Regions from separate parts of the Salinicoccus sp. ID82-1 genome, predicted to be linked through region 4. Evidence: riboswitches for the same ligand, from Rfam matches in the RefSeq annotation. Region 4 holds a riboswitch; each other region holds the start of a gene.
The links. Region 4 has a riboswitch for S-adenosylmethionine ahead of J4760_RS05310 (5-methyltetrahydropteroyltriglutamate--homocysteine S-methyltransferase). Riboswitches for the same ligand answer to the same signal wherever they lie in the genome.

Region 1 (7,501 bases), on a different contig from region 4:
TGACACCCTTGTCGATCTCTTTGAGTCCAATTTCAACCAGGCGTGCATAGAATGGCGATGCACCGATGATGAGAGCGGGCAGCGCACCCTGGGATCCCATGATCGTGCCCATGACCACTTTGGTGAATGGGATGAGCAGGATGATCAGAATGATGAAAGGAATGGCTCTGAACAGATTGACGAGAAATGCCGTAAAGCCGTATACCGGACTGCTGGCTGCATGTTCACTTTTCGAGGAGAGGAACAGGATGATTCCGAGCACCAGTCCGAAAATGAAAGTGAATACAGTCGAAATGACAGTCATGTAGAGTGTTTCATATGTTGCTGTTAAAACATCGTCCCACCGCACATTCTCAAAGGAGAACATTTCAGCAAACGCATTGATAAATCCAATCATCATCCTTCTACCTCCACTGTTACATCGTGCTCGGCAAGCTCTCTTTCCAGGTTCCCAAGGTCCGTTTCATTGATGTCGATCGCCACATAAAGGTGGCCGTATGATTCATTGTTGGTCCGCTTGATATTGCCTGAAAGAATGTTGAGATCAAGATTATACTTCTTGATGACCTGGGAGACGATCGGTGCCTTCGACTGGGAGCCGACAAAGCCGAGCTTCAGTATTTTCGAAGTCGGGAACATTTCCCTGACCTCCTCGAAAGAGAGCGCCGTCTCCTCGTCATTGATGTCATCTTTGACGAACCGCTTCGTCACACCATGCTCCGGATTCTGGAAAAGTTTGAGAACGGGACCGGTTTCGACGACCCGTCCGCCTTCCATTACCGCTGCACGATCACAGATCTTGCGGATGACATGCATTTCGTGCGTGATCAGCACGATGGTCAGGTCCATCTCATCGCGTATCCTGACGAGCAGATCGAGCACTTCATCCGTCGTCTCGGGATCCAGTGCACTCGTCGCCTCGTCACACAGGAGCACTTCGGGTTCATTCGACAGTGCCCTTGCGATGCCGACACGCTGCTTCTGTCCGCCTGAAAGCTGGCTCGGGTAGTTGTCCTCGCGTCCCGTCAGGCCGACCAGCTCGATCAGTTCCGCGACACGCCGCTTCTGATCCTTCTTCGGCACACCGGCGATTTCGAGCGGGAAACTGATATTCTCCGCAACAGTTCTCGACCAGAGAAGATTGAAGTGCTGGAAGATCATCGATACTTTCTGGCGCTTTTTCCTGAGCTTCGCCCGGTTCATCGTACTGATGACATCCTCTCCAATCACCACTTCGCCTGAGGAGGGCTGCTCCAGGCCATTCAGCATCCGGATCAGCGTGGATTTACCAGCACCCGAGTAGCCGATGACACCAAAAATCTCACCCTGGCGGATGTGGAGTGTCACATCATCCACTGCCTGTATATCATTGTTTTTAGTTTTGAAAATTTTAGTTGCATTACGAATGTCGATCATATGTCTCATCCTGACTTGTATATTGGACAGTACAGGCTGTCCGCCTATAGAAAAAGCCTACTCAAAAGTTGAGTAGGCATTGGTTTCGACCATCAGCCTCTCATCTTCGATCAAATCGATCATGTGAATTGGCACCTTGTCGTAATGACGGTTGCCGTGGTTTCATAGGGCACTTCCCTCCACCACTCTTGATAAGAGTTTTTATTAGATTGTTATTAATAGTACCATCTGTATTCCTATTCGTCAACAAGGAATTCATCCATTACTTCAGTCAGATAGGGAACCGACTGGAATGCATATATTTCCTTTGTGAGTTCGCCATTTTTGAACAGCAGCAGTGCCGGCGTGGATCTGATCTCATATGTTTCAATAAAGTCCTTCTGGTAGTTCAGATCGATTGATGCATATGAGAAGTTTCTCAATTCCGCCACCACGTCGAGCATCCGCTCGGCAATGTGACAGTTGGCACATATCGGCGCATAGCCGAATATGATCAGCGTCTCTTCAGACTGAATACGGCTGGTAATATCTTGTACTCTGGATTCTTTCATCATTACTGAACTTACCTTTCATGATCAGGCTCGTATCTACATAGAAATCATGTCTCATGAGGACATTGGCGAGATAGTCCCGCGGGCAGCGGCCCACCTCACCGAACTTCGGGTCGATATATATATGGGTGCTTTCACTCAAGTGTTTTTTAAACCATTTCCGTATGTTTCTGCCTTCTTTATCTGCGTCGGACAGAATATAGATTTCAGAACCATTCAGCTGGTCGAGAATATCATCCAATTTTGCGATACCCATTGTACCATGGGTGCATATGATCTGTACAGGTTCAATCAGGACTTCTTCGATACGCCGTTTATCCGTCTTTCCTTCGACAATAAGCACTTTATCGGAAAAATACATAGTCATCACCCTTGGTATGATATTTTTAAAAAAACTCCAGACCGGGTCCAGAGTTTACACTTTATGCGTCCACCATTTCATCATAGGCATCGGCATTCATCAATTTATCAAGTTGGGATTCGTCGGACAGTTCAACAACAACCATCCATGCGCCTTCATATGGAGATTCATTGACAAGCTCCGGGCTGTCTTCCAGTCCTTCATTGATTTCAACTACAGTACCACTGACAGGTGCGTAGAGTTCAGAGACCGTCTTGACGGATTCAACGCTGCCGAAAGATTCGCCGGTAGTGAGTTCATCACCTTCAGCAGGCAGTTCTACAAAAACAATATCACCGAGCTCGGATTGAGCGAATTCCGTAATACCGATTGTTGCCTTGCCATCTTCAACTTTGACCCATTCATGATCTTCTGAATACTTGTATTCTTTAGGTGTTGCCACGACAATAACCTCCTTTTTCTACTACACTCATATAATCTCATAAGTCCCACTGTGAAGGCAAGGCTAATCTAGCTGCTCACGAGCTGCCTGTATTCCGCCTCTTTGAAGCCGAGCAGCACGCTTGTACCATCGTATAGCAGTGGACGCTTGATCAGCATGCCGTCCGAGGAAAGCAGTGCAAGTTTTTCATCCCGGGACATGTCATCGAGACGATCATTCAGATCTAGGTCCTTATACTTTCTACCCCTTTTATTGAAAAGCATGTCTATATCCGTGCCGGAAGTTTCCAAGAGCTCACGAAGCACCTCGGCACTCGGTGGACTTTTCACCATGTCGACGCTGTCGAACTCGACGCCACTGTCCTGAAGAAATTTCTTTCCTTTGCGGCATGTAGTGCATTTCGGGTATTCATAAAATGTAATCATTCGTCATCCTCCAGAAGGTTTCTTACTTTTAATATACGTAAAAGCTGTTCGCCATTGCAAGCCAAATAAGCATGTATCTTCCATATTCCGAATGAAAGGTGATAGAATGAAGCTAAATAAATTGATAAAGGAGTACTTATGATGGAAGCGATCAGACAGTATGATGACTATAAAGAGAAAATACAGGGCGATGATAAGATCATCATCAAATTCTTTGCAGACTGGTGCCCGGACTGCACACGCATGAACATGTTCATCGACCCGATCCTCGAAGAGTACAACCAGATCGACTGGTACGAGCTCAATCGTGACGAGCTGCCTGAAGCGGCAGATGAAAATGACGTCATGGGCATTCCAAGCCTGCTCATCTTCCAGAATGGCGAGAAGCTCGGCCATCTGCACTCTGCAGATGCCAAATCACCGGAATCGGTCAAGGATTTCCTCCAGAACACCCTCTAGATACGACAAACGTCCAGCTCGTCGAGCAGGACGTTTTTATTTTCTATTCAAATATCTTCAAGTTGTTTTTCAGATCCTGTACATGGAACTGCCCGGGTGCTGCCTTGTGTGAAATATAGCCATAAGTCAGGCAGGAGCCGAAAACGCCGCCTGCTACACGTGTAATCTTGCCAAGCTCTCCCATGCTGATGCCGACCACCTGGCACTTCAGCTGCTGGCGCGCATCATGTACCGCAGTCAGAATGCTGAGGACATCGCGGCCATCCGCAGGGTTGTAGGCGAGCTTCAGAATATCACCGCCGCGTTCATTCATATCCTTGTATGTTGCCATTATTTCATCAAAGTCCGGCGTATCCCTGAAATCATGCTGGCTCAGCACGACCAGCACTCCTTTTCGCTTCGCTTTCTCGATAAGTGCATCAACAATGTCTTCGTACATGAAGAATTCAACATCAATCAGCTGGATGTCACACTCATCGAGCACCGAATTGAGCAGCGATTCATACTCGACCGCCGTCTTCTGACCCTTGCCGCCTTCACTCTGGGTCCGGTAAGTATAGAGAATCGGGTAGTCCTTCAATGACTCGATAATATGATTGACGAGCGCGAGGTGCGCTTCATGACTCAGCGCATCAAATGCATCACTTCTGATTTCAATAACATCGACTGCCGATGGATTGTCCAGCACACCCTGTATCTCCTCATCCACCGTCTCCTTCGAATGATTCGAGAAAGAAACCACCACCTTCGGCTGCCCACTTCCGATATCCACACCTTTAACATTCATACATATCCCTCTCATCATCGCTATTTATTTATATACAATATAGAAAGTATCGAGAAAATTCAAATATAATATCAAACTTCCGTTACTGGATATAAAATTGTTTAAGTGTGCCAGGAAAAGGCTATCATATGATTAGAGCATTAATAATCCGGACACTCCCATTTCTACCGGAAGCTCATGACACTACACTCCCAAATTGGAATACGGTGCGTATTATTACGACATTAGAAAATTATAGGAGGAATTAAGAATGGCTAACGAAGAAATGAATAATCCAGAACAAAAAGCACAGAACATGGATCAGGAAGACAAAGATCAGATTCTTGAGAGCTACAACAAGTTCATCAATTATCTCGGCGATCAGGTCTCCAAAGGTGAAAAACTGGGCATGGACGAAGACCAGCTGTCCAAAGCAGCGAAAAGAGTTGCTGACTACCTTGCAGGTCATGAAGAACCACGCAACCGCGAGGAGCAGGTACTGAAACAGCTCTGGAAATCAACAGACAGCAGCGAAGAAAAAGATACAGTCGCAAGAGTGCTTGTCAGAATGGCACAGAAAACGAATGGCTAGGCATTCACTATAGCAAGTAGAAGACACTTTTCAATGAAGTGTCTTTTTTATTTGTCCAGATAGCTGAAGATGAATGCCTTGTCATCATGTGCAAGCAGTTCGCCCCGGTAGTGCTGGGGTTCATTGATGCCTGTCAGCAGAATGACGGACGCGTCATCCGCATGATTGATGGCCTGGACAATGCCTTCCTGTCTGGAAATTGCTGTAATCGTATTCGTTTCATCATATGATTCAGGCAGCGAGGACTGCATCATCTTCAGTATTTCGTACTCATCCTCATAGCCGACCTGCTCTGCAGCTAGTACGAGACGATGGAGGTTCTCAGGCACCATCTCCATTGTCATCCGGATCTTCTCATAACCTCTGAGACCGATGCCGGTGACCATGACAATCAGCTTCTTATCGACCTTCTCCGCATACTTCATGGCGTTGATGATGGATTCATTGATTGCGATTGGCGTATGCGCGAAATCAAGAATGAAGTCGTATGTGTTTTTCGAGAACAGCTCGAAGCGGTGGACCGGCGGGCTGATCTTGCGGGAAGCATCGATGACCGCATCCACATCATACCCGAGCTTCAGCAGAGTGAATATGCTTGTCGCCAGATTGATGTAGTTATGTTCCCCAAGGAACCGTGGTTTTACAGTATAATGGGCAGCACCCACACGAAGATCGATATGATCGATGTCGGTGCGGAAGCGGTAGTACGTATCCTGGTGCTTCGAGAAATGGTATGAATCGTCCATGATGCTCCGGTATTCGGGAACATCTGCATTGACGAGACACTGTTCACTTAATGAAGCAAGCTTCAGTTTGGAAGCCAGATAGTTCTCCATCGTCTTATGGTAGTCCAGGTGCTCTGGACTGAAATTGTTGAATACACCGATCTCGTTGCTGATGAAGTCCGTCCGCCGCTGATCGAGCGCAATGGAGGTGGCTTCATAGACAATGTAGTCATAATCGCGCAGCGCAAAGTACTTGATGACCTCCGCAAACTCGAAGTGCATCGGCGTCGTCGGCGTCGAATGTGTGAACACCACTTTTTCATATGTATGATCGAAAATCCCCAATGTCCCCACAGTCGCTACTTTGAGTCCGAGTTCGGATAGCAGGCGCCCGATGAAATGGCTCGTTGTCGTCTTGCCGTTGGTGCCTGTGACAGCAATATATTTCAGCTGGTTCATATGTTTTCCATAAAAAAGCTCCACCATTCTGATGGATACATCGTTATAGTTCCTGATATAGATGATATCAACCTGATTGTGGAATGCTTTGAATGCATCCGCTTTGAAATCAGTGATGATGAGTCCCGGTGCATATTCGAGTGCCGCTTCCAGGTACTTTCCGGAATTTCCTGACGCCTTCAGCATGAATACATCCCCTGCCCGGAGATTCTGATACATCGAAGTAATGCCGTAGACTTCACTTTGAGTATGTACTGGTTCTGAGAAATTGTGATTGCTTATATTCTCTTTGATCGCTTCTATAACTTCAAATACCTTCATTAAATTCCCCTTCGGCTACTCTGTGGTAAATTTACTCGTGCCACTTCTTTCAACTATAAAGCAAATGCAATAAATTTAAAACCGTATGAAGCACATTTTTCCTATTTCTACAGCTCAAGTAATGATGACTGGCACAGATATTCCACATTATATTTTTCCGACAGGTCGTGCAGAAATGCAATGACTGCCGAATCAGGTGTATCACCTGATAGGAAATCATGCTTCAATTTCCCATACTGCACCTTTTCCGCTTCATCACACCTGTTCTTGAAATACCCCCACATATGATCGAACGCATTCACCATGGAGCCTCGTGTCGGCGGTACCGCTTTTGCCGATTCAATGAGATGTGCCACTGCATCATAGGACGGTTCGCCCTTCAAAGCCGCACGTATCTGCTCATAATGCTTCTGGCCATGATACATGACCCTGTACTTTTCATACGCCCATAGCTGTTCAATACGGCCTCGTTTCTTCATGAAGCATCACCCTTCAAAAGTTACTTACCCTGAATAAGAGAGTTATAATCCTGCAAGTAAGGGGAGCAGAGGGCAGTTTACAGTAGAAAGCCGGCGGGAATAATCAAGTAACGCATTAGAAACACTATTATTGAAAAAGGAGAAGATCAAAATGAAAAAATACGGCAACTATTTCGCTATGGTACTGACATCCACACTCATCATGTATGCCTTGATGTATTCCACCGTCTTCCAATGGAACCATCTTTTCTTCAGTGAAATGCGTACATACATGGGTGTCTATATGGGAGCCACCATGGCCATTGTCATGCTGTTCTTCATGCGTCATATGTATACGAACAAGAAAGCGAACATTGCCATATACCTGGTCAGCGCCCTGTTGATTGCAGGCTCATTATGGATGGCGCGCAGCCAGCAGTTTGTGGATGATGTCGACTATATGCAGGCAATGATTCCCCATCACTCCATCGCAATTCTGACGAGTGAACGCGCCCAGATTACAGAC
Region 2 (7,501 bases), on a different contig from region 4:
GTGGAAAGATGATCATTCCCATCGGTGATACTTTCGCCCAGGACCTCCAGCTGGTCGAAAAGGATCCACATGGCAAAATTCGGACTTCATCCATCGAGCAGGTAAGATTTGTCGGAATGAAGGACGACAAGGCCTGAGGGCTTTGTAGCAAGTGGATAAAAGCAAACCTCATCCTGTGGATGAGGTTATAGACTGTAGACAAAGTCATTATAAAATGACATGTCTTCAGTCTTTTTTTTGGGATTGGGCGGGGTGGGGTGGGGTGATGGCATCAACTCACCATCGTAGGCGGTGCCATGGCAAGTTAGGAGATTAATTCACCATCGCGGGCGGTGCCATGGCAAGTTGGAGGGCCAACCTCATTCCCACTCGCCCACCCCCAACAAACCTGAAACGCCATTGACGATGACCGAGTTTTCATTCACTTTCTCGACTTTGCCTCTCATATCATCAAATTCCACGATATTTCCGACTTTCGCTGCTCTTATTTCTACTTCCTCAAACCTCATTCTGTGGATGAGGTTTTTAACTGCCATCGATTATTTCGATGCAGAAACCGATGTCTTTGTCACCGCTTCAAGCTCGCTTTTCAGGAACTTTGCAAGTTCAAGCATGCCGAACTGGCCCGCTTCCGCTTCTGCATCGCTGTTATAGTTTGTATTCGTATTGATATCGTAAGTGTAGATGTTTCCTGCCTCATCCTGGATGAATTCGATGCCTGCGACCTGGATGTCATTGGATTTCAGGACCTGCCTGTATTTCTCGAGTACAGGGTGGTCGAAGTCCTGGACGATTCTGAACTTCGGCGTCTCGGCAGGTGCACTGTCTGCCGGGCAGAACAGATCCTCGATCGAGCATGTATCTGCAGGGCATAGTTCAAACCCTTCCGACGTATCGACACGGACGGCATAGACAAATTCACCGCCAACAAACTCACAGCGCGTAATGAAGGATTCCGGAGACTTGATGTAGTCCTGGAGCAGCGTCACGCCATCGACCGGCGCCTCGAACGCATCACTCTCTACATATCTTTCGAGTACCTCGATGGAATCGAACAGCTGGACACCAAGACCCTTTCCAGCACGGTTGTGCTTTGTGATGAAGGACTGACCTTCGAACTGCCTTGCAGCTTCAAGTATCTGGTCCTTTCCGACTGCAGCGACGGTTTTCGGTGTCTTTACACCATGCTCCTCGAGTTCCAGGTACTGCAGCACCTTGCTCACCTCAAGCTGAAGTGCCCGGCTGCCATTGATGACCGTACGACCATGATGCTCAAGCCATGCCAATACAGCATTGGAAAGTTCAGGTGCATAGCGGTTGCCGCGTGTATGTGACGAGGCACTCATCCTGTTGTAGAAGATGCCTTCAGGCGGTGTGGCTGTCAGATCCACCGTACCTTGAGACAGCTGCCAGTCCTCATAGGGCAGCCCCAGTTCATCGAGACGTCTGAAAAGATGTTCTGTCCATTCCGGATTTTCATGCAGTACATATATTTTAGCCATAGTCATTCCTCCTGCTTTGTCTATCTCCTACTGCTCGCAACTCTATCCTTTCCATCACCTGTTCCGCAACCGCTTAACCATCTATAAAAATAGAAGCCCTTTTCGGATAAGAAAAGAGCTTCCTGCAATTCATCTCTTCTCATCTTCCAGGCGTGCACCTGATGGAATTGGCACAGTGTTCAAAGAACCCGCTGCCGAAGCGTCATAGGGCCATCTCCCTCAGCTTCTCTGGATAAGAATTAAATTCATATTAAATTAGTAGGTTAATGGATATGATAAAGCAGAAAGAATTATCTGTCAATAGTTCAGCTTCTATAATAATACACTACGAGCTGTGTCCGGTCGCGCAGTTCGAGTTTGTTGAGCATCTGGGAAATGTAGTTCCTGACCGTCCCCTCGCTCAGGTACAGTTTTTCTGAAATCTCCTTGTTGCTGAGTCCTTCTGCAACAAGCTCCAGTATTTCACACTCCCGCTTTGATAGTGCCTCCATCGCCTTGAAATGGGATTTCGTCGCCATGCTTTTTACAATATCGCTGTCAAATACCATGTTGCCGGAAGCGACTGCCTGGATAGCAGGAAGAATGCCCTTGAAATTATCCTTCAAAAGATACCCCTTGCAGCCGATCTTCAGTGCTTCATGGATGTACGCATCATCTTTGAAAGTCGTGATCAGGAGAATATTGGCATCCGCCCACTGCTCAAGTATTTTTCGGCTCGCTTCCAGCCCTGTTACACCATCCATTCTGATATCCGTCATAAGTAGATCGGGCTGATACTGTCTATACAGCTCAATCGCCTCCTCCCCGCTACGGCCCGTTGCGGCAACGGTATAGCCGGAACCTTCGAGAATGGTACTGAGAGCGCTGACCACCAGTGCATCATCATCCACTATGATTATGTTCATCTCTCTCCCCCTCCTTATATAATGTGATGTGGATTGAAAACCCGCCCTCATGGAATGTATTGAAGATGCCGTTGTACTTCCCGACCACTTCCTGCATGGCAAGCAACCCCATCCCCTTCTTCACTGCAGGACGTTCCGACCCGTCATCTTTAATGGAGATTATGATGACATCCTTCTGTTCCCTGATTGCGATTCTGACGTTCTCGGCATCCGAATGCTTTCTGATGTTGGTCAGCGATTCCTTGATGATGCTCAATATATCCATCTTCATTTCATGGTCGAGAGCGGAAGTGACGTCATATCTCAGTCGTATGTGATACCGGTCCATCTCCTTGATGTAGTCACTGATCCTTGCCTCAAGGTCAATCGAGGTTTCATACAGCTGATGGATGCTTGTCCGTATATCGTCCATGCCGCCCTTCAGACGCTCCTGCAGCAGTTGAAGAGACTGCTTTATCTTTGCTTCATCCTTTATGTATTGGAGGGATTCTATCAGCAGGATGCTTGTACTGAGTGAGTGGCCGAGCGCGTCATGCATTTCCCGTGCGATACGGTTGCGCTCATTAAGCCCCGCCATATGAACATCCTTCTCGTGATTTTTAAGCAGTTCATTATGCTGCCGTCTAAGCAGCAGGTTGTCGCTCGTCAGCTGATCCCTTATTTTCCGGTTCTCCCTTTCATATGAATCAAGCCTTGCCCTCAGATAGCTCATGTAGAGGACGAAGAGTGCAATCATCAGTAGGATGACCTCCGCTTCGATGAAAAGGAGGACCAGCGTGGCGAAGGCAATACCTCCATATCTTACTGCGACCACCAGTGTGAACAGCGGCATATAGAATATCCACTCTGTGCTTGCGAAGATGAAGACCAGATAGACTGCTGATACGGCAAGCACACTGTAGCGGTATTCAAACACATCCACAATGAAGAACAGGATGAAGGCAAGCAGCGCGATCACGAGGCTCGGCTCGTCAATGGTGATGAAGTAGTACGCCGTGAGAATAAAATAAAGAACCATCTTTTCCATTACATTTATCAGGCCAGCCACCCCCATTCATGACAGATGTCATGTGCAGTCATTATTCTATACACTAACGCAGAACTTAATAACAGTATAAACTGAAAGCATCAATCAATACAGGGGGATATTGCCATGATCAGAATGGAGAACGTCGTCAAAAGATATAATGAGCTGATCGCACTGGACCATTTTTCTTTTGCAGCAAAAGAAGGAGAAATCATCGGACTGCTCGGTCCGAATGGATGCGGCAAGACGACTGCAATCAACTGCATGCTGTCACTACTTACTTTCGACAAAGGAGAAATCGAGATATTCGGCCAGCAGGTGCATCCGAACAACAATGCGGTCAAAAGCCGAATCGGCATCGTACCCCAGGAGCTGGCCATCTTCGACAAGCTGAATGTCTACGAGAACATCGACTTCTACTGTGGACTCTATGTGACGGACCGCAAGAAACGCAAGGTGCTTGTTGAGGAGGCGATCGAGTTTGTGGATCTCGGCAAGTACCGCAAGTTCGTTCCAAAGAAGTTGAGCGGCGGCCTGAAACGACGCCTCAACATTGCCTGTGGAATCGCGCATAAGCCGGCGCTTCTGTTCATGGATGAGCCTACGGTCGCAGTCGACGCACAGAGCAGAAACTTCATACTGGAAGGCATACGTAAAATGAAAGCCCAGGGAACGACCATCATCTATACAACCCACTACCTGGAAGAGGCCGAGCAGCTGTGCGACCGCATGGTCATCATGGATTCCGGTCGTAATATTGCTTCCGGTACTGTCCATGAGCTGCAGAACACAATCTCCACGCAAGAACGGATTGAAGTCGGCTTCATTACAGAAGATCAGACAATCGAGGCACAGCTTGAAGAGCTGCCCCACGTCGTAAAGGTGACAAAAAGAAATGGAAACTACCTGATCCATTTTGAAAAGCAGGAGAACAATCTGCCGGATCTCATCAAGTTCATGGAATCAAGAGGTATGAGCTATACGGAGCTTTCAAGTGAGCGGTCGACACTGAGTGACATCTTTCTCGAACTCACAGGAAAGGAGCTGAGGGACTGATGGTGATTCTACGCATGATCAGATACTTGATCAGTATCAATTTCAAGGACTTCGGCTACTGGTTCTGGACTTTATGCTATCCGCTCCTGATGTGCGGACTGTTCACAATGACCACATCGAGTATGGGTGGTACGGAAATCGAAGACATAGAAGTCGGTATCGAACCCGGGCATCCCGTGACGGAAGTGCTCGGCACCATCGATTTCATCGTTCTCACGGAGCTTGGTGAAAGCGAGGCTGTGGACAGGATGAAAGCAGGCGAGATGGCCGGCTACGTGCATGGCAGCACTGAACTTGAACTGCTCGTGACAGAGACGGGCATCAACCAGACGATTCTCCAGTCGGTGCTGGATCAGATCAGGAATGTCAGCGCGTCCGGCATCCCTTTCCAAAATTTCGACTATGATCAGGAGTACATCATTCCGAACAGCCAGAATGCTGAACCGGAAACCGTACTGTTCTATGCATTGATCAGCATGATCTCCATCTACGGCATGTTTTCGGCCATCGAATTCGTTTCAACAGTGCAGCCGAACTTGAGCCTGATGGGCGCACGATTCTCAGCCAGCCCATACAGCAAATACAAATTCCTCTTTTCAAGTGTCGCCAGCTCTCTGCTGCTGAATGTACTATCCAATACAGTTGTCCTCTCGGCCATCGCCATATTCTATCAGATGTCGCTCTTCACCGAGCTGTGGTCGACCCTTCTGTTGATTTTCATTGCCAACATGACCGGAATCGGCCTTGGACTGTTCATCGGTCTGATTCCAGGCATCAATGCCAATATCAAAACGACCTTTGCAGTCATCTTCATGATTACTCTGTCGTTCCTGGCCGGGCTGATGGGTCCCGAAATCAGAACAATCATCGGTGAAAATATGCCGTGGCTGAACACCTTGAACCCGCTTGCCAGAATGACGGATACGATGTACAGGATCAACTTCCTCGGCAACTACAGTGACTACCTGCCAACAATCGGTCTGCTCCTGGCATATGCACTGCTGCTCTTTGGCGTGACACTACTTGTATTGAGGAGGAAACAATATGACAGTATTTAAATCCATACTCCTCCACTTCTGGAAGTATAAGTACCTGATGCTGATTTTTCTGACCGCCTTTTTCATCTTTGCATTCGGATTTTCACAGAACAGCGGCCGTCAGACTTATGAAAGTGAAGCGCTCGACCTGAAAGTCATCGACCAGAGCCGCAGTGAAATCAGCAGAGGATTCATAGACTACCTCTCTTCGGACAATACTGTGGAGGTGGTGGATGACAGTACGGATCTTGGCGCACTCGAAGAAGAGATATTTCTTGGTATCAGTGACGGCATCATTCGAATACCTTCCAATCTCGAAGAACGGCTTGCCGATGCCGCACCGGCTGTCGAAGTCATCAGCGATCAGAGGGGCATGGCTCATCTGCAGATTGAAAACGTTGTGAACCGCTATTTCATCTTCCTGGACGCTGAACAATCGACTTCCAGTGAAGTGGACATCGAACAGATGAACGCACTCCTTGCGGATGGAGTTCCCGTAGAGCTTCACGAGTCTGTGGATGTCGCCTCCCAGAACAACTTCAGCTATATGAGTACCTTCATCAGCTTCGCAGGCTACTGGATCATGCTTTTCCTGCTCATCATCGTCGGCAACGTCATGTCCGAGTTCAATACGACAGAACTGAGACAGCGTATCGACGTCTCCCCTATGCCGACCCGGACTCTGATGGTCCAGATGATTTCGGCACAGACAGTCATCGGACTGTTCGTTGTATGTTTCATGCTTTCTGGTGGCATCATGCTGAGAGCAGGACATCTTGAAGGGATACCGCTTGTAAAGATGTTCATTGCACTTGTGCTGATTACATCATTCACCTTGTCCATCCACTATGTCATCGGAGCTCTGACGACGAACAAGTTCATCATAAACGGTCTCGCCAACTTCCTTGCCATCGGCATGGCCTTCATGTCCGGCATCATGGTCCCGCTTGAAATCATGGGAGAGACGGCTCAGAATATTGCACACTACCTGCCGCTCTACCATTTCACCCAGATTTACGCAGAACCGGATATTTCATGGACTGACAGCAGCTTTCCGATATTGATTGTCGTCCTTTATACAGCGGCATTCCTGATTATCGGGATGATTCTCGAGAACAAGAAGAAAATCGCTTCATAGACAATGAACGCCCCTGGAGCTTTGCTCCAGGGGCGTTCATTCTACTGTTGTACTGCTTCGGGCAATTCTATCTCACCTACATCATTGAAGGATGTGAACTCGACATCTCCGGAGAGTTCATATGTACCTTCCGCGTCTTCACCTTGCGCTTCATAAGTGATCGACTGGATGAGTGAATCGTCTTTGCCGACAACAATTTCTACATCGTTCTCCACTTTTGAAGTATCGATATTTCCGAATTCCACTGCAAACAGTTCTTCGAACGTTTCAAACACTTCGTTGCTCTGTCCTTCAAGCGTATAGATCACCTGGTCTCCATTTTCCTCCGATTCAAGTTCACTCTTGATATCGGCAAATGACAGGATTGCGTTCCTGTAGGTGACGTGATAGAGCTGATCCACATTGACCGAATCGGATATGTCGATCCAATCCGTACCATTATTGTAGAATGTCGTCCCATTCTTTGAGATTGTACGGTCCTCACCTTCAGACATCAGATGAAGGGATGGTGGTTCTTCATCCTTGAACCTTACCTCCGCTTCGAGCATTTCAGGCTGTCCGCCATCGACAACAGCAGTAAGGTCAAGTGTCGCCTGATAGCTTTCGATCGTCTCGGCCTGCTCGAGAATCGCCGACAGCGACGCATCGTCCGTCTCTATTTCCGAGAGCTGCCTGTCTTCCGTTTCCGCTGTCGCTGTTTCGGTTGTTTCCTGTGCCGCTTCACCTGATGTCTCCTCTATATCACCCTGCTGTGCATCCTCCTGGCAGCCGGCAAGAATGGCCGTTGCCGCCACGGTGGCAAGCAGATACTTTGGTACATTCATATTTCCTTACTC
Region 3 (7,501 bases), on a different contig from region 4:
GTATGAAAAGACATTCTATGGCATCCCTCCTGAGGAAGCGAGGAAAATCCAAAAGAACTATGGAGATGATGTGGAAACCAATCGGAAAATCGAGTTCATAGGCGCAGAGACCAATGTATGCGTACTTGCCAATATCATGATCATCCAGAATATTTTCCCACAGGCTGATATCACCCTCAACAAGGACCTCGTAGCCAGCACCAGTAGAGAGCTGGGCGAGAAAACAATTGATGTCCTATCCAATATGAATGTATTCATTATCGGGAATAATGAACAGCAATAAAAAATCACCTCATTAATGAGGTGATTTTTTTCCTATAACCAGCCTTAACCATTTGATGAACATGGCGATACCGAGCAGCAGTCCGACATATCCCATTACCGGATAGACCGTGCCGACCAGATCCGCAAAACCCGCAAAGCTCAATATATAACCAAGTATAAGCGATACTGGCAGCATTATTTTATAACGCCGGCTGCCAGGACGGCTGAATCGGTTCAGAAATGGATAGAGCATGCCTACCGCCGTATTGTATATGACAAGCAGCATCGCTATTGAAAGCAGAAGTCCAAGTACCGGATGGATTTCATCTGCCAGAAGCAGCATCGGCAGCTCCACATCATTCACTTCATTCATACGTGCCAGCAGACCATTATTGATCAGGAACATGAGCAGGATGATGACGACACTGCCGATGATGCCACCCCATCCCGCCACTTTTCTCGAATCGGAACGTGAACCCATCATGGTCAGGAAACTGAAAGCGACAGCAATAGTAAAACCGCTGTATGTAATGGCGTCCCACCACCATGGTCCCAGCGGTGTTGCTTCAGGCTCGGCATACTGGTCAGCTTCACCAAAAGGTACAGCTGGACTCATAAAATTAATGAAAGCAATGATGACCACAATCGCCAGCAGATAAGGGGTGATGGCTCCCAGCGCCAGTACAATACGGTTGAAATCGAGGTTCAGTGTAATATAGACGGCAATGATTAATATCAGTGAACCCACCCATGGTGCCACACCGAAGCTTTCGTAGAATGTGGATCCGGCACCTGCGAACATGATGACAGCTACACCATAAAGAAAGAATGCAAGGACGACATCAACGATGCGTCCAAAAATATTCCCGAACATGCTCAGAAGCGAGTCGACATGCGACTCTGCTTTAATATCAAATCCTACATCCGCCGTCCATTTTCCTGTAAACAGTACCAATAGCCCCGACAGCAATATGGCAAAGATGCTCATCGTTCCATTATTTGTGAAAAACTGCAGTATTTCCTGCCCCGTGGAGAAACCCGCACCGACGACTACACCGGTGTAGGCAAATCCTATCTTGAGGGCCCGCCTCATATTGGCCACCTTGAATCACTCCAAAATATCTTGAAATTTATTTACCAGAACAACTTCATACTATACATGTGCCACCATGTTGGCAATTGGCAAAAACCGCATAATACCTCCAGCCTCGAATTCTACTCAAGACTCCCTTCCACACGATCATATATGTATTCCGCTTCATGATGCTCAAGACCATAATCATGCATGATGGCATCGATGATCTGCACTCTCGTCAAACCTTCTCTACTGTACTTCATGATACCATCGCGCATTTCTTCCATATGGTCATGGGCGCTTATTCTATCCTTGGTCCGCTTCAACTGGTAGCGGCTGCCGATGAACAGCATCAGTGCGAGCACCATCAGGATGATGATCAGAATATCCACTGGACCACTCCTTTGCTGAAAGTAGCTCAAATTTTAAAATTATTTGACAAATTCACTCCTTCTATAGTAACATAGTTTCTAATTAAATAATTGCTTATCCAGAGTGGTGGAGGGAATGGCCCTGCGAAGCCCGGCAACCTTTTCAGTAAGGTGCTAAATCCAACAGGTAACAACCTGAAAGATGAGTTGACGCGAGAGTCTCCCTTAATCTTTGGGTAGGCTCTTTTTTTATTAATCTATACTTGGAGGAATGTAAAATGGCAGAAGATCACCGTTTCGAAACAAAACAGCTGCATGCTGGACAGGAAGTGGATGCTACTACGAACTCCCGAGCGCTCCCGATCTATCAGACGACATCCTATGTCTTCGATGACACCAAACATGCTGCAGAACTATTCGGTCTGCAGGATGTCGGCAATATATATACACGCATCATGAATCCAACTACAGCAGCGCTCGAAACCCGGGTAGCTGAACTTGAAGGTGGTGTAGCGGGCCTTGGTGTGGCTTCGGGTATGGCAGCCATCACCTATGCAATCCAGGCTGTAGCGAATAGTGGAGACCACATCGTTTCAACAACGAGCCTATATGGTGGTACACATACGCTGTTCACACATACCTTCAAGAAGTTCGGCATCGAAACTTCTCTTGTAGACACTAAAAATCCTGAAGATGTTTCACGTGAAATCAAAGATAATACGAAAGCCATTTTCATTGAAACCATCGGCAACCCGGAAGGAAACGTAGAAGATATACAAGCACTTGCCGATATTGCAGAGAAAAATGGCATTCCGCTGATTGTCGATAACACTTTTGCGACACCTTACCTGTGCAGGCCGATTGAACATGGGGCACATGTAGTGGTCCACTCGGCGACCAAGTTTCTTGGCGGACACGGTACCTCGATCGGTGGCGTAATTGTAGATGGCGGCAACTTCAATTGGGATAATGGCAAATTCCCCGGTCTGACCGAACCGGATGAATCCTATCATGGACTGGTTTTCACAGAAGCATTCGGTCCGGCGGCCTACGCATTCAAAATAAGAACGACGCTTCTCAGGGATACAGGGGCAGCACTGTCACCTTTCAATGCGTTTCTGCTGACACAAGGAATCGAAACGCTTTCCCTCCGCATGGAGAGACACGTGGAAAATGCAGAAAAAGTGGCTGCATTCCTCGAGAGCCACGATAAGGTGGAGTGGGTCGACTATGCGGGACTTGAGTCGAACAGATACTATGCACTCAAAGAAAAATATCTTCCGAAAGGCGCATCCTCCATATTCACCTTCGGTGTGAAAGGCGGCTATGAAGCCGGAAAGACTTTTATCGAATCTCTGGAGCTCTTCTCACTGCTCGCCAATGTGGGAGACGCCAAATCGCTTGTCATCCACCCTGCTTCCACAACGCACTCGCAGCTGAGTGAAGAGCAGCAGCTTACGGGTGGTGTGAAGCCGGAGACCATCCGACTGTCCGTTGGTCTTGAGCACATTGATGATATTCTGGATGATCTCAGGAAAGGGCTGGATGCAATCTAATGCCTATTAAAATTATAGAAGGTCTCCCTGTCAGGGAGCGTCTTCAGAAGGAAAATGTATACACCATAGAAGCGAAGCGGGCGCATACGCAGGATATACGTCCGCTCCGCATACTCATTTTAAATCTTATGCCTAAGAAGGAAGAGACCGAGCTTCATCTGTTGAGGCTGCTTGGAAACTCTCCATTACAGGTGGATATAGACTTTATGTACATGACTACACATCAAAGCAGGAACACGCCGACCAGCCACCTGCAAAAGTACTATCACACTCTGGACGAAGTGCACGACAGGCGTTATGATGGGATGATTGTCACGGGTGCACCTGTCGAAACATTGGACTTTGAACAGGTGAACTATATAGAAGAACTGCGTGAGATCGTCGAGTGGTCCGAGACACATGTGTTTTCCAGGTTTTTCATATGCTGGGGAGCGCAGTTTGCACTGAACCACTATTTCGGCATAGAGAAATCACTGCTCCCAAGCAAACTGTTCGGCATCTTCGACTACGACAATCTGATGCCGACCCATCCATTGATGAGAGGATTCGATGATACGTACCACGTACCTCAATCCCGACATACACAGGTGGACAGGATAGGCATCAAAAATGTCGAGACGATTGATATACTGTCGTCACATCCTACATTCGGACCGGATATACTATGTACTAAAGACCAGCGCAATCTGTTCATATTCGGTCATCTGGAGTATGAACGCAATACACTAAAAAACGAATACGACAGGGATTGCGAGGCCGGCCATGAAATTGCATTGCCCCATAACTACTTCCCGGAAGATGATCCTTCTGCTGATCCCGTGTTCAACTGGAAAAGCCATGGACATCTGCTGTTTGGCAACTGGATCAACGAAACATACCAGAACACCTATTATGATCTGTCGGAACTAGAATAGCCTGCGATATTATCGCAGGCTATTTCTTATATCTTATGGGAGACATTATAATTTTTTAAGTTTTCATGCTGTCGTTTTTTGGAGAGTGCCATGAGATGCCTGAAAAATGAGTCCGCATAGATCTCCAGACTTTGATCCTGCAGTCTTTCTACATTTCTACAAACGACTTGCTCTTCACGTGCTTCGTCAAATACCGGAATATTGTTCATCATTTTATATTCGGCAATATTCTCCGCAATCTGCATCCGTGCTTCAAACAGCGCAATAAGCTCTGCATCCAGTTCATCAATTCTGTGCCTCAATTTTTCATGTGTATTCATGGCCACCCCTCCTTATCTACTGCTGTACGATCTGTTTGCCGGTAGCAGTCTTCTTCTCGATATCAAGCAGCATGTTGATCGTCTGCATCAGTTCACCGAATTCATCCGGCGTCAGACACTGCTGACCATCGCTCCATGCATTTTCAGGTTCTTCATGTACTTCGATCTGCAGTCCGTTTGCCCCTGCCATCACAGCTGCCTTGGCCATGGATGGAATCAGATGTCTTACACCTGCAGCGTGGCTCGGGTCAACAACGATTGGAAGGTGGGACTCTTTCTGGATCACCGGCACTGCCTGGATATCCAGTGTATTTCTGGTTGCAGTCTCGAAAGTGCGGATACCACGCTCACAGAAGATGACGTTATCGTTTCCACCAGCCATGACGTATTCTGCAGACATCAACCATTCCTTCATTGTGGCCGACATGCCACGCTTCAATAGAACAGGCTTGTCCGTCTGTCCGATTGCCTTCAGCAGGTCGAAGTTCTGCATATTGCGCGCACCGACCTGGATGACATCCACCATCTCGACGAAATCATCGATGTAGTCTGTGGACATCAGTTCCGAAACAATCGGCAATCCTGTTTCCTCTTTGACTACGTTAAGGATGCGAAGACCTTCGAGTCCAAGGCCCTGGAAAGCGTATGGCGACGTTCTCGGCTTGAATGCGCCACCTCTGAATGTATTCGCACCTGCCGCTTTAAGCTTTTTGCCAAGTGCGACCATATCATCTTCATTTTCGACTGAACAAGGGCCTGCACATACCATGAAGTTCTCGGCACCTACTTTGACACCATCGATGTCTATTACGCTATCATCCTCATGAAACTGTCTATTTGCTTTCTTATATGGCGCTTGGATACGATGAACCCCCTCGACAATCCTGTATTTTGCGAAATCATTTTCCGTAACAACCGATGTATCACCAATCAGACCGATCACTGTCCGGTTCTTGCCGTCCGAGCGGTTGACTCCAAAACCTGCTCCCTCGATATTATTGACCAGTTCCTGAATTTCCTGTTCCTTGGCATCGTGCGCAACATGAATAATCATAATAAAACCTCCCAGTATATTTGTAAAAATAAAACCGCCACCTATTATATAAATAAGTGGCGGTAGTTTGAATAAAATGATATACCGAGCTCTAGCCACTTATTTATATAAATGGCTAGACATCACAAAATGCTTTAGCCATCACTGATACAAACAGAATTTGTTTTACGTTTGTACGCAATGATGATGGGTACAAACGGTATCAAAAATAGCTAAAGTAAAATCGATTATGTTGTTGTTGTCTGGTAAGTAACATATAATCGCCTCTTTTGAGATGTGTTGAAAGTCATTATAGACCCCTTATATGGCTTTGTCAATACAGAATTGTCAGAAAATCAGAAAATATGCGTTTGCTTTAAAAAACCAATATGTTTATACTACTCTAATATAATGAACGTGGAGGTAGAGTCATGAATATTACCATAGTTGGCCTTGGGAACATAGGTGGGTCGTTTGCCATGTCCTTGAAGGAGAACGCAGCAGAACACGATGTCTATGCGATTGATGTCGATAGCAATGCGTTGCGAAACGCTGAACAGGATGGCATCATTATCAAGGGATATACAGAACCCGAAGAAATATTGCCCAAGACTGATCTGATCATCTTCGCAGTCTACCCTCTCATTATGAAATCGCTGGTTGAAAAATATGGACCCTACCTGAAGGATGATGCTGTGCTGACTGATGTAACCGGTGTGAAGCGATCCATCATCGGACAGATTGAGCCCATTCTGCCGGAGCATGCAGATTTCATCTTTGGACATCCTATGGCCGGCAGGGAAAACAGAGGATTGAAATATGCGAGTGGCGAAGTGTTCAAAGGCGCAAACTATCTCTTTACGCTGACTGATAGAAACAAGGAATCGAACGTCCGGATGCTGTCTTCACTGGTCGAACGGATGGGCTTTAAAAATATTTCTGCAGTGAGCCCTGAGTTCCATGATGATGTCATCGGCTTCACGAGTCAGCTGACCCACGTCATTGCCCTCTCGCTCATAAACAGTGATGATGTAGAAAGAAGGACGAAGCAGTATACTGGTGACAGCTACAGGGATCTGACACGTATTACAAACATCAACGAGAACCTCTGGCCCGAACTGTTCATCATGAATAAGGACTATCTGCTCAATCATATCGACCGGTTCAAATCCCAGATGGATCTGCTCAAAGATGCCATTGAAGCAGAGGATATCGATACCATGAAGGAAATGATGGTCGAAGCGAGACGCAGGTATCATGATCTGCATGACCTGGAACTTCCCGAATCAAATGAATAGTGTACATAAAAAGAGCTCTTCACTTCTGTGAAGGGCTCTTTGCTTCTAATATACTTTATCTCCATTGAAGATTGAATTCTTGACCATGACGTAGTCGACAGTACGGATTGCTTCCAATGTACTTCCCCCTGCGTATGAAATGGAGGATTGCAGATCTTGTTCCATTTCATTGAGCGTATCGTTGAGTGGTCCTTTGTAGTCCACGAACATCTTCTTGCCTTCGACGTTCTTCTTCTCGCCTTTTTGGAATTCGGAAGCGGAACCGAAGTACTCCTTGTACTTCCTACCGTCACGTTCGACCGTTTCCCCCGGTGACTCCTCATGTCCTGCAAATAGTGAACCGATCATGACCATCGATGCACCGAAGCGGACTGATTTCGCGATGTCTCCGTGCGTTCTGATGCCACCATCCGCAATGATCGGCTTCGTTGCGGCTTTTGAACACCATCTGAGTGCCGCCAACTGCCAGCCGCCTGTACCGAATCCTGTTTTTATTTTCGTAATGCAGACTTTACCTGGGCCAATGCCGACCTTGGTTGCGTCCGCACCAGCGTGCTCCAGTTCACGGACCGCTTCAGGTGTACCGACGTTCCCTGCAATCAGAAATGTTTCAGGGAGCTGCTCCTTGATATACTGGATCATTCTGATGACGCTGTTGGAGTGTCCATGG
Region 4 (7,501 bases):
AGATCCATCATCATGTAGCCTTCGTCCTCTTTGACATCGATGACCATCGCATTCAGCGCTGTATTTGAAATGAGACCGGTCAGATCATCCATTCTTGCGCCACCCGCGGAATATCCAGATACATAGATGCCCTTGACCCCCGACTCCGGATAGGCGATATCGACGCCGCTGTCATACTTGAACTGCTCTGGAAATTCCTCCGGTACACTCAGCAGAGGACCTTCATGCAGATCCAGCACCGAAGTTTCCGCCGCACTTGCTTCCGATGCAATAAATAGTGTTGAAAATAGAAGTGCTATTGCTGAACCAATCATACGTCCGCTCATTCGGCTGCCGCCTCTCTTTCCGGAGATGAAATTTTGTCCGGATCTACGATGGTATACCCTTTGCCTCTCAGACCTTCGACAATATCGGCAGAGGCATCCCGTGTCCAGGCACGATCATGCATGAGCAGATTGGCACCGGCGTTGAGATATTCCGAGTTGACCATGATGTCCGCCAGAGCATCCGCTTCCTGATAGGCTGCCTCCCAATCGTAACCGTACGTCCAGTTCATCAGTACCATCCCCTGTTCACTGGCAATCCGGCTTGATGTTTCGGTATTCTGTCCGAAAGGGGCACGGAAAAAGCGGGGCCGCTCACCTGTAATCTCTTCAACCAGATCATTTGTCTCCACTATCTCCGCGCGCTGTGCTTCTGGTGAAAGATCCGGCAGGCTGGCATGCGTCTGTGTATGGTTGCCGATTTCAAAACCCATTTCATGGATCGTGTTGAGAGCATCCCTGCCCGCTTCCGATTCAAGATACATTCCATTGACAAAGAATATGGCCGGCGCGTCATGCTGTGCAAGTATTTCAGCAATCCGGACAGCATGACCATCCGGTGCGTCATCATATGTCAGCAGGGCGACCTGCGGCTCTGCACTGCTGCCTTCGATCGGCTGTATTGCATATGTATTTTCGTTGACACTATACTCATATGCTGCTTGTTCAACCGGTTTTGGCAATTCCACTGTTTCAGCTTCTTCCGTCACTTCTTCCACAGTTGATTCTTCAGTTGATTCCGGCTGCTCTTCGTTTGCCGCCTGGTGTGAGGATGCGTCGGCGTTCGATTCATCTTCAGGACTATCGTTCTGACAGCCGGCAAATAGTATACTGCCGCAGCACATCAATAGAAGTACTCTTTTCTTCATCATGTCCATCTCCTTTGGTAACATCATTCATCGGCTGCTGCGTCGAGCTGTGAGGAAAGGTCACCCTGCATATTCTGCAAGGCAGCAATCTCCGTATCCAGTTCGACAAGCAGTGACTGCGTCTTTTCGCGACTGTCATTGATGGACTCTATCCCTGTCTTGAAATTTTCATATGTAGTGTCATCCTGCCCCAGGGATTCGAAATAATCCCTCTGCTGTTCAAGGTCTTCTCCATACTTCGCTGCAAACGCATCAATGGATTCGTTCAAGGATTGGATGGTATTTTCAACCTCATCGACGGTTTCTTCAGAAACGCTCTGTACATCAATTTCTGCAAACTTTTCCTTCTGCTCGGTAAGTTCACTGCTGATGCCATCGAGATTCTCCAATGCCTGCTTTCTTTCATCGATATTAGTAAAGACAGCAGCAGACCCGTCAGAAAAAGAACTCAAATCTTCATCTTCCGATATACCCGTTTGAAATGCATTCTGGAGCTGGCTCTCCAGTTCCATCACCTGCTGCAGTTCCGAAACAGCAGATGCCTGTTTTTCTTCCGATCCATCAAGTGCCTGCTGGATGCTTTCGATATCATTGCTGCATGCTGACAGCAGCATGATCGACACAGCTGCACCTGATAGAAGTTTTCTTTTCTTCATTCCCATGTGCCATCTCCTTTATTGAGGGACTTCTCGCGAGTATAACAGTTCTGAATTTTATTGTAAATTGAGGAAATGACTTCTGACAATTGCTTTTGTCCCCAGTTTATACATCAAAAAAACCACGGAGAGTGAAAAATCACTTCCCGTGGCCAGTTGAACCGGATACTGCCTATTCTATTTGCTCTGCTCGGAGAACTGAAGTTCGAGCATCGCCTTGACGTCCTTGCTGACAAGTACACCGCCAGTTTCAAGCTGCTGGTTCCATGTCAGGCCGAAGTCTTCACGATTGATTGTAAACTCAGTTTCAAAGCCATGCACTTCCTGCCCCCAAGGATTTGTGCCCTTGCCATTGTACTGCAGGTCGATGCTCATCTCCTTGGTGATGCCATTGATTGTTGCATTGCCCTCGACGGTCACTGTATCCCCATTTTTCGTAACATTGCTTGATTTGAAGATGATTTTGGGATTCTTCTCAACGTTGAAGAAATCTTCTGATTTCAAGTGCGCATCACGATCTGCATTTTTTGTGCTGATGCTCTCTACGTCTATTTCTGCATACACTTCAGCATTCTCGAATGTTTCCAGCTTGTCTGTGTCCACTTCAAATATAAATGATTCGAAGTACCCTTTCACTTTTGAAACCATCATATGTTTAACTTGAAAGCCGACTTCGGAGTGCGCTGGATCTGATACGAATTTTGTCATTGTAATCCCTCCAGAAAATATTATCTCTAATTAAAGACAATTCAATATTACAATACACACTTACTTTTAGCAAGTTATTTATACTTTATTTATAAAAATGGTTATAGTCAATCTTACTGCTTCACTTGACAGAAAATTCTTTATCCTTTAGAGTACTCACTAATATAATAATTACAACTCTTATCCAGAGAGGTGGAGGGACTGGCCCGATGAAACCTCAGCAACGTACATGAAGTGTCGTGCTAAATCCAGAGAGCCATGCTCGCAGATGAGATAAACGGGTGTTCATCCCCAATTTATCTTAACCGGATAAGTTGGGGATTTATTATATTAAAATTTGAAAATGAGGGATTAAAATGACAAAAACTACAGTGCAGGCACCATTCAAAGCGGATCATGTGGGCAGTCTTCTGCGGCCTGACAGCATCCACCAGGCGAGAAAGGACTACGCCCAGGATAAGATATCTTATGCAGAACTGAGGGAGATTGAAACAGAAGAGATCAAGCGTGTTGTCGACAAGCAGATCGAGGTGGGACTCAAAGCAGTTACAGATGGAGAGTTCAGACGCCGCTTCTGGCACACTGATTTCCTGGAGCACCTGGATGGTGTGGAAGGCTACATACCGGACCACGGCTACCAGTTCGACGGCATTGAAACGGAAAGATACAACATCCGAGTAACCGGCAAAGTATCTTTCAACCCTGACCATCCCCACGTGGCCGACTTCAAGGAATTCAAGGAGATCGTCGGTGATCGTGCAGTAGCCAAACAGACCATTCCGAGCCCGAACCAGCTGTTCAATGCGGGTGTTAGAAACCTCGATATCTATCCTGACGTCGAGGAATATGCGGATGATGTCATCAAAGCCTATCAGGATGCCATACAGGCCTTCTACGATGCCGGCTGCCGATATCTCCAGCTGGATGATGTGTATATCGCCGGCCTCAGTGCCCCTGAAGTTCCGTTCAATGACAGCGGCTACGACAGGGAGACGCTGATCGACCTCGCATTGAGAGTCGCCAATGGTGCACTTGAGAAGAAGCCGGATGACCTTGTAGTGACGACTCACTTGTGCCGTGGAAACTACAGATCCAAGTGGGCATTTGAAGGCAGCTATGCCAAAATTGCTCCTGTGCTGTTCGCCAAAGAGCAGGTGGACGGTTTCTTCCTCGAGTATGATGATGACCGTTCCGGAGATTTTGAACCATTGGCGCATATCCCTGAGAATGGCCCCCAGGTTGTTCTCGGCCTGTTCACTTCCAAGCATGGTGAACTGGAAAATGCTGATGTTATCAAGGAACGTGTCGAGGAAGCCAGACAATACGTATCAAAAGACCAGATCTGCCTGAGCCCTCAATGTGGATTTGCCTCCACACACCATGGTAATGAGCTCACAGAGGAAGCACAGTGGGCAAAATTGAAGTATATCGTTTCTCTTTCCGACGAGCTGTTGAGTGAATAAAAATAGGAAGCACCTTTCGGTGCTTCCTATTTTTACGCTTTTGTGTGGTACGCAGCAAGAAATTCAGTAATCTTTCGGTTCATATCCTGAAGGTTTTCCCGATGCATGAAAGTATGACCTTCATTGCCATAGGCTGTAAAAGTTACATCCTGCCCGCTTTCTGTCATGGCGTCCGCCATCTGCACGGATTCAGTATATGGCACACGTGAATCATGATGACTATGGAATATCATCAGAGGGGCAGTGATTGCCCTGCTTCTGGAAAGCGGAGAGATATCATCCAGAAACGCACCATGCGCCTCTATGGAACCATACTCGGCTGCTCTCAGGCTGCGTCTCCATGGGGGCGTATGCCGAAAGAATGTCCTTAAATGCGATATGCCGACAATATCCACTGCAGCAGTCCACAGATCCGGATGATGCGTGACCAGCAGCAGTGTCATCAGACCACCGTAGCTTCTGCCCATTACACTGATATTCCAATCATCTGCATACCCTGCTTCAATCAGATGCTGTCTCAATTCCACGATATCCTGCATCGCAGCAAGCCGCTTCTCCTTATCATCCGCTTCAAGATAGGCGCGTCCGTATCCCATACTGCCGCGTATATTCGGTACAGCCACAGAGAGACCCGCCCTGTTCAGGCGATGGTAGAGTGCATTGAATTCCGGTCTGGCCTGTGATTCCGGTCCGCCGTGGATATGGATGACAGCCCCTCCAGCCGAGCTTGCTTCGTAGATGAAATATGGAATCTCCAATCCATCGAACGACGGATAGCCTGCCATGCGCCACGCTACTTTTTCAGCTTTCCCATTATCGGCAATCACTTCAGAATTCTTCCGGGTGAGGTGATAACGGTGGATCAGGTGGGGCTGATCCACGGAGGAATAGATCAAAAAGACATTATCACCCTCCCCAACAGCCATTGAATGGACTACACCTTCCTTTTCAAAAGGCAGTTCGGCCACTTCCCATGTTGCGAGATCCAAGGTGTACAGCGAAGAGCAGCCATTTTCATTGCATGACAGCAACGCTCTGCGATTGTCTTCAAACAATTTGAAATGCTCGATATCCCAATGGAAGCTGGTCCGTTTCTCATATGTACCATTCTCGAGATCGACTTCGTATATATTTTTAAAACCGTCGGCCAGGTCACTGAGGCATAGGCATGTATTCCGGACAAACTTGAAATTTGCATACCTCGCCTGTGGAAATTGGAGTGTCTTCACTTTCCCCGTCTCCGCGTCAAAAATTATCAACGTCTGATCGACATTATTCACATCCGTCGACATCAGGAACCGTCCACGTGACAGTTCATGGATGAAATGGACGGGAGCGTCGAAAGTGCGAATAATATCAACAGCACCCGCTTCATCGATTGTGCATAATTCGAAAGCCGAGGATTCATGATGGTTGCGGATGACTGTATACGTATGCTTCTCTTTATCGTACATGCCAAAATAATGAAAATAATCCGGCTGATCGGTCAACATCGTCAGGTCTTTGCCATCGAATGCATGATACTGGTTTCTTTCATTGCCATGATAGTCGATTGCAACTGTAATATGCCCCCCCTCAATCCAGAAGTTCTTTACATTCTGATCAGATCCGGTGAGCCTTTGCTTCTGTCCGCCATCAATATTCATTTTCCATAACTGCTGCGTGCCACTCTCACTGCTGATGAAATAAAGGCTTTGTTCTTCGCTATGATATTTGAGATTCATATATTTGATGTAGTCCTTCAATTCGTATCTCCCCCTTAGCCACTACTTTACCATTTCCGACGCATTATTACGTGACTTTTCAGTCAATTTAAGGAGATAATATGATTAAACGATAATGAGGGGATGAAGCTTAATGAAGGTGAAGACCATAAGTGCCATGACGGAGAAAGGCCTTGATAAGAAAGTGAACGAATTTCTATATGAGAACCATCAGATAGAAATCATCGATATCAAGTTCTCATATGGCAGCACACTTGCTGTGCTGATCATCTATAAGCAATAATAAAAGAGCCCTCCACTTCGATTGAAGTAGAGGGCTCTCGCCTTTATATATGAAGTCTTCTGCTCAACTGGGTCCATAGGGTCTGATGGGCAAACACACCAAAAAACACAATCAGCATGAAGGCATACAGACTGGCGACTGCACTCGGCCAGATAACTGTAGCATGACCCGAGAAATACAGTGCGGCCGGCAGAAAGCTCAGTGCAATCATCAGGATGGAACTGATATACCCCTTCCACTTAAGACGCTTCGTCAGGATTGAGAGTGTCACCATCACGAGACCGGCAACGATGAGGAAAGGGACTGCATAGTTGATCGACCACCTGAGGAAGCCCGACTGTGAATCGATAAGCAGGAGCAGCAGCGTCAGACTCGCAACCTGGCCGACAATCTTGCTGCCAAGATGGGATTTCGACAGAATCGTATGATTCAATGAAATCACTGCATAGGCAACAGAACCCATGACATAGAATACCCATAGAAAATGCGGCATGATGATCAGATTGATGAATATGCATGCCAGTATGATGGAAAGACCTGCAAATACCGCAATTCTCGGTGCCTTTCTTTTGCCCAATGACTGCCTGTCATAAGCCGGATATGTTCTATTCTCCATCTTGGAATCGATGGATGCCAACTGCTGGCTGCATAGCGGACATATATTATGCTTCGTATTGATAGTGCACTGTTCACAATGGTTCATTGCTGTTCCCCCACTCATTGGAATTGATCTCTATTTCAAGGCCGGTCAACCGTTTCAATTCTATGAAAAAATCCCTTACAATATCCGTTTCCGCTATCGACAGTGTAAACGTAATTGTCATGCGGCCATTAATCGTTCCGGCCGCACAGCTGATTGGACTTCTGCTTGTTGGATACAGGGCAATATCCATGCGTTCAACGTACGCTTCCATGGACTTCGGTAATTTTACGTTCCCCATGTTCGATAGCGTCATCGACTTTGTCCGCTCACCGATGTGATTGAATCCATACCTCATTGCAGGATATTTGAGAAATATTGGTATGATGCGTGTCATCATCCCTCTCTGCAGCTGGAAATGGTGGTTGATCCCCTTCTGCAGGCTTTCCTTGGCAGTACGGGATACGAGCTTCATTGCAACTTCATCAAGTATCTCTTCGAAATTTGTGTCATCTTCCACTTTAACACCTATATTGGCTACCGCAAAGAAGTTTCTCATCGTCCTTGATGGGAACTGACGTCTCAGATTGACAGGCAGCGCGACTGCTATCGGTTCATGCCCCGTATGCTGGTTGCTGATGACCTTGATCAGAAGCGCTGTCAGAAACGCAGTGAGTGTCGTGCCGTGACCTTTTGCGTGACGGTTCAGAGCATTTCCATCCATTATACCATGGATGACACTGATACCTGCAGTATCAAGTGCTGTACCTGTAATCTGATAGGCAGGATCTTCTTTCATTCTGATCGACTTTCTATCATTCTTATAAGCATACTT

Region 1: another riboswitch for S-adenosylmethionine. It lies ahead of J4760_RS08855 (methionine ABC transporter ATP-binding protein); the one in region 4 lies ahead of J4760_RS05310 (5-methyltetrahydropteroyltriglutamate--homocysteine S-methyltransferase).
Region 2: another riboswitch for S-adenosylmethionine. It lies ahead of J4760_RS07405 (ATP-grasp domain-containing protein); the one in region 4 lies ahead of J4760_RS05310 (5-methyltetrahydropteroyltriglutamate--homocysteine S-methyltransferase).
Region 3: another riboswitch for S-adenosylmethionine. It lies ahead of J4760_RS10615 (O-acetylhomoserine aminocarboxypropyltransferase/cysteine synthase family protein); the one in region 4 lies ahead of J4760_RS05310 (5-methyltetrahydropteroyltriglutamate--homocysteine S-methyltransferase).

The regions. Positions count from the first base shown of each region.
Region 1 is NZ_JAGFLY010000003.1:213,850-221,350, forward strand. Features, by position in the region: gene J4760_RS08850 (methionine ABC transporter permease) at 1-400, opposite strand, end outside; gene J4760_RS08855 (methionine ABC transporter ATP-binding protein) at 397-1,416, opposite strand; SAM riboswitch class I at 1,514-1,614, opposite strand; gene J4760_RS08860 (thioredoxin family protein) at 1,653-1,970, opposite strand; gene J4760_RS08865 (toprim domain-containing protein) at 1,921-2,328, opposite strand; gene gcvH (glycine cleavage system protein GcvH) at 2,390-2,770, opposite strand; gene J4760_RS08875 (Spx/MgsR family RNA polymerase-binding regulatory protein) at 2,839-3,195, opposite strand; gene J4760_RS08880 (thioredoxin family protein) at 3,337-3,654, shown strand; gene aroD (type I 3-dehydroquinate dehydratase) at 3,698-4,441, opposite strand; gene J4760_RS08890 (DUF3243 family protein) at 4,692-5,012, shown strand; gene J4760_RS08895 (Mur ligase family protein) at 5,060-6,517, opposite strand; gene J4760_RS08900 (YbgA family protein) at 6,625-6,996, opposite strand; gene J4760_RS08905 (DUF305 domain-containing protein) at 7,148-7,501, shown strand, end outside.
Region 2 is NZ_JAGFLY010000002.1:398,999-406,499, reverse strand. Features, by position in the region: gene J4760_RS07415 (protein-L-isoaspartate(D-aspartate) O-methyltransferase) at 1-137, shown strand, start outside; partial or broken gene J4760_RS07410 (DUF2187 family protein) at 399-509, opposite strand; gene J4760_RS07405 (ATP-grasp domain-containing protein) at 540-1,502, opposite strand; SAM riboswitch class I at 1,639-1,741, opposite strand; gene J4760_RS07400 (response regulator transcription factor) at 1,808-2,407, opposite strand; gene J4760_RS07395 (sensor histidine kinase) at 2,385-3,434, opposite strand; gene J4760_RS07390 (ABC transporter ATP-binding protein) at 3,561-4,490, shown strand; gene J4760_RS07385 (ABC transporter permease) at 4,490-5,548, shown strand; gene J4760_RS07380 (ABC transporter permease) at 5,535-6,665, shown strand; gene J4760_RS07375 (hypothetical protein) at 6,707-7,489, opposite strand.
Region 3 is NZ_JAGFLY010000004.1:147,421-154,921, forward strand. Features, by position in the region: gene J4760_RS10600 (cysteine hydrolase family protein) at 1-283, shown strand, start outside; gene J4760_RS10605 (YkvI family membrane protein) at 296-1,357, opposite strand; gene J4760_RS10610 (hypothetical protein) at 1,480-1,731, opposite strand; SAM riboswitch class I at 1,823-1,919, shown strand; gene J4760_RS10615 (O-acetylhomoserine aminocarboxypropyltransferase/cysteine synthase family protein) at 1,989-3,266, shown strand; gene J4760_RS10620 (homoserine O-succinyltransferase) at 3,266-4,180, shown strand; gene J4760_RS10625 (chorismate mutase) at 4,207-4,500, opposite strand; gene aroF (3-deoxy-7-phosphoheptulonate synthase) at 4,517-5,554, opposite strand; gene J4760_RS10635 (prephenate dehydrogenase) at 5,965-6,831, shown strand; gene guaC (GMP reductase) at 6,877-7,501, opposite strand, start outside.
Region 4 is NZ_JAGFLY010000001.1:1,014,725-1,022,225, forward strand. Features, by position in the region: gene J4760_RS05290 (putative glycoside hydrolase) at 1-326, opposite strand, end outside; gene J4760_RS05295 (polysaccharide deacetylase family protein) at 323-1,195, opposite strand; gene J4760_RS05300 (YkyA family protein) at 1,216-1,854, opposite strand; gene J4760_RS05305 (YceI family protein) at 2,026-2,556, opposite strand; SAM riboswitch class I at 2,734-2,831, shown strand; gene J4760_RS05310 (5-methyltetrahydropteroyltriglutamate--homocysteine S-methyltransferase) at 2,913-4,019, shown strand; gene J4760_RS05315 (S9 family peptidase) at 4,052-5,764, opposite strand; gene J4760_RS05320 (sporulation protein Cse60) at 5,877-6,026, shown strand; gene J4760_RS05325 (DUF6320 domain-containing protein) at 6,070-6,729, opposite strand; gene J4760_RS05330 (alcohol acetyltransferase) at 6,716-7,501, opposite strand, start outside.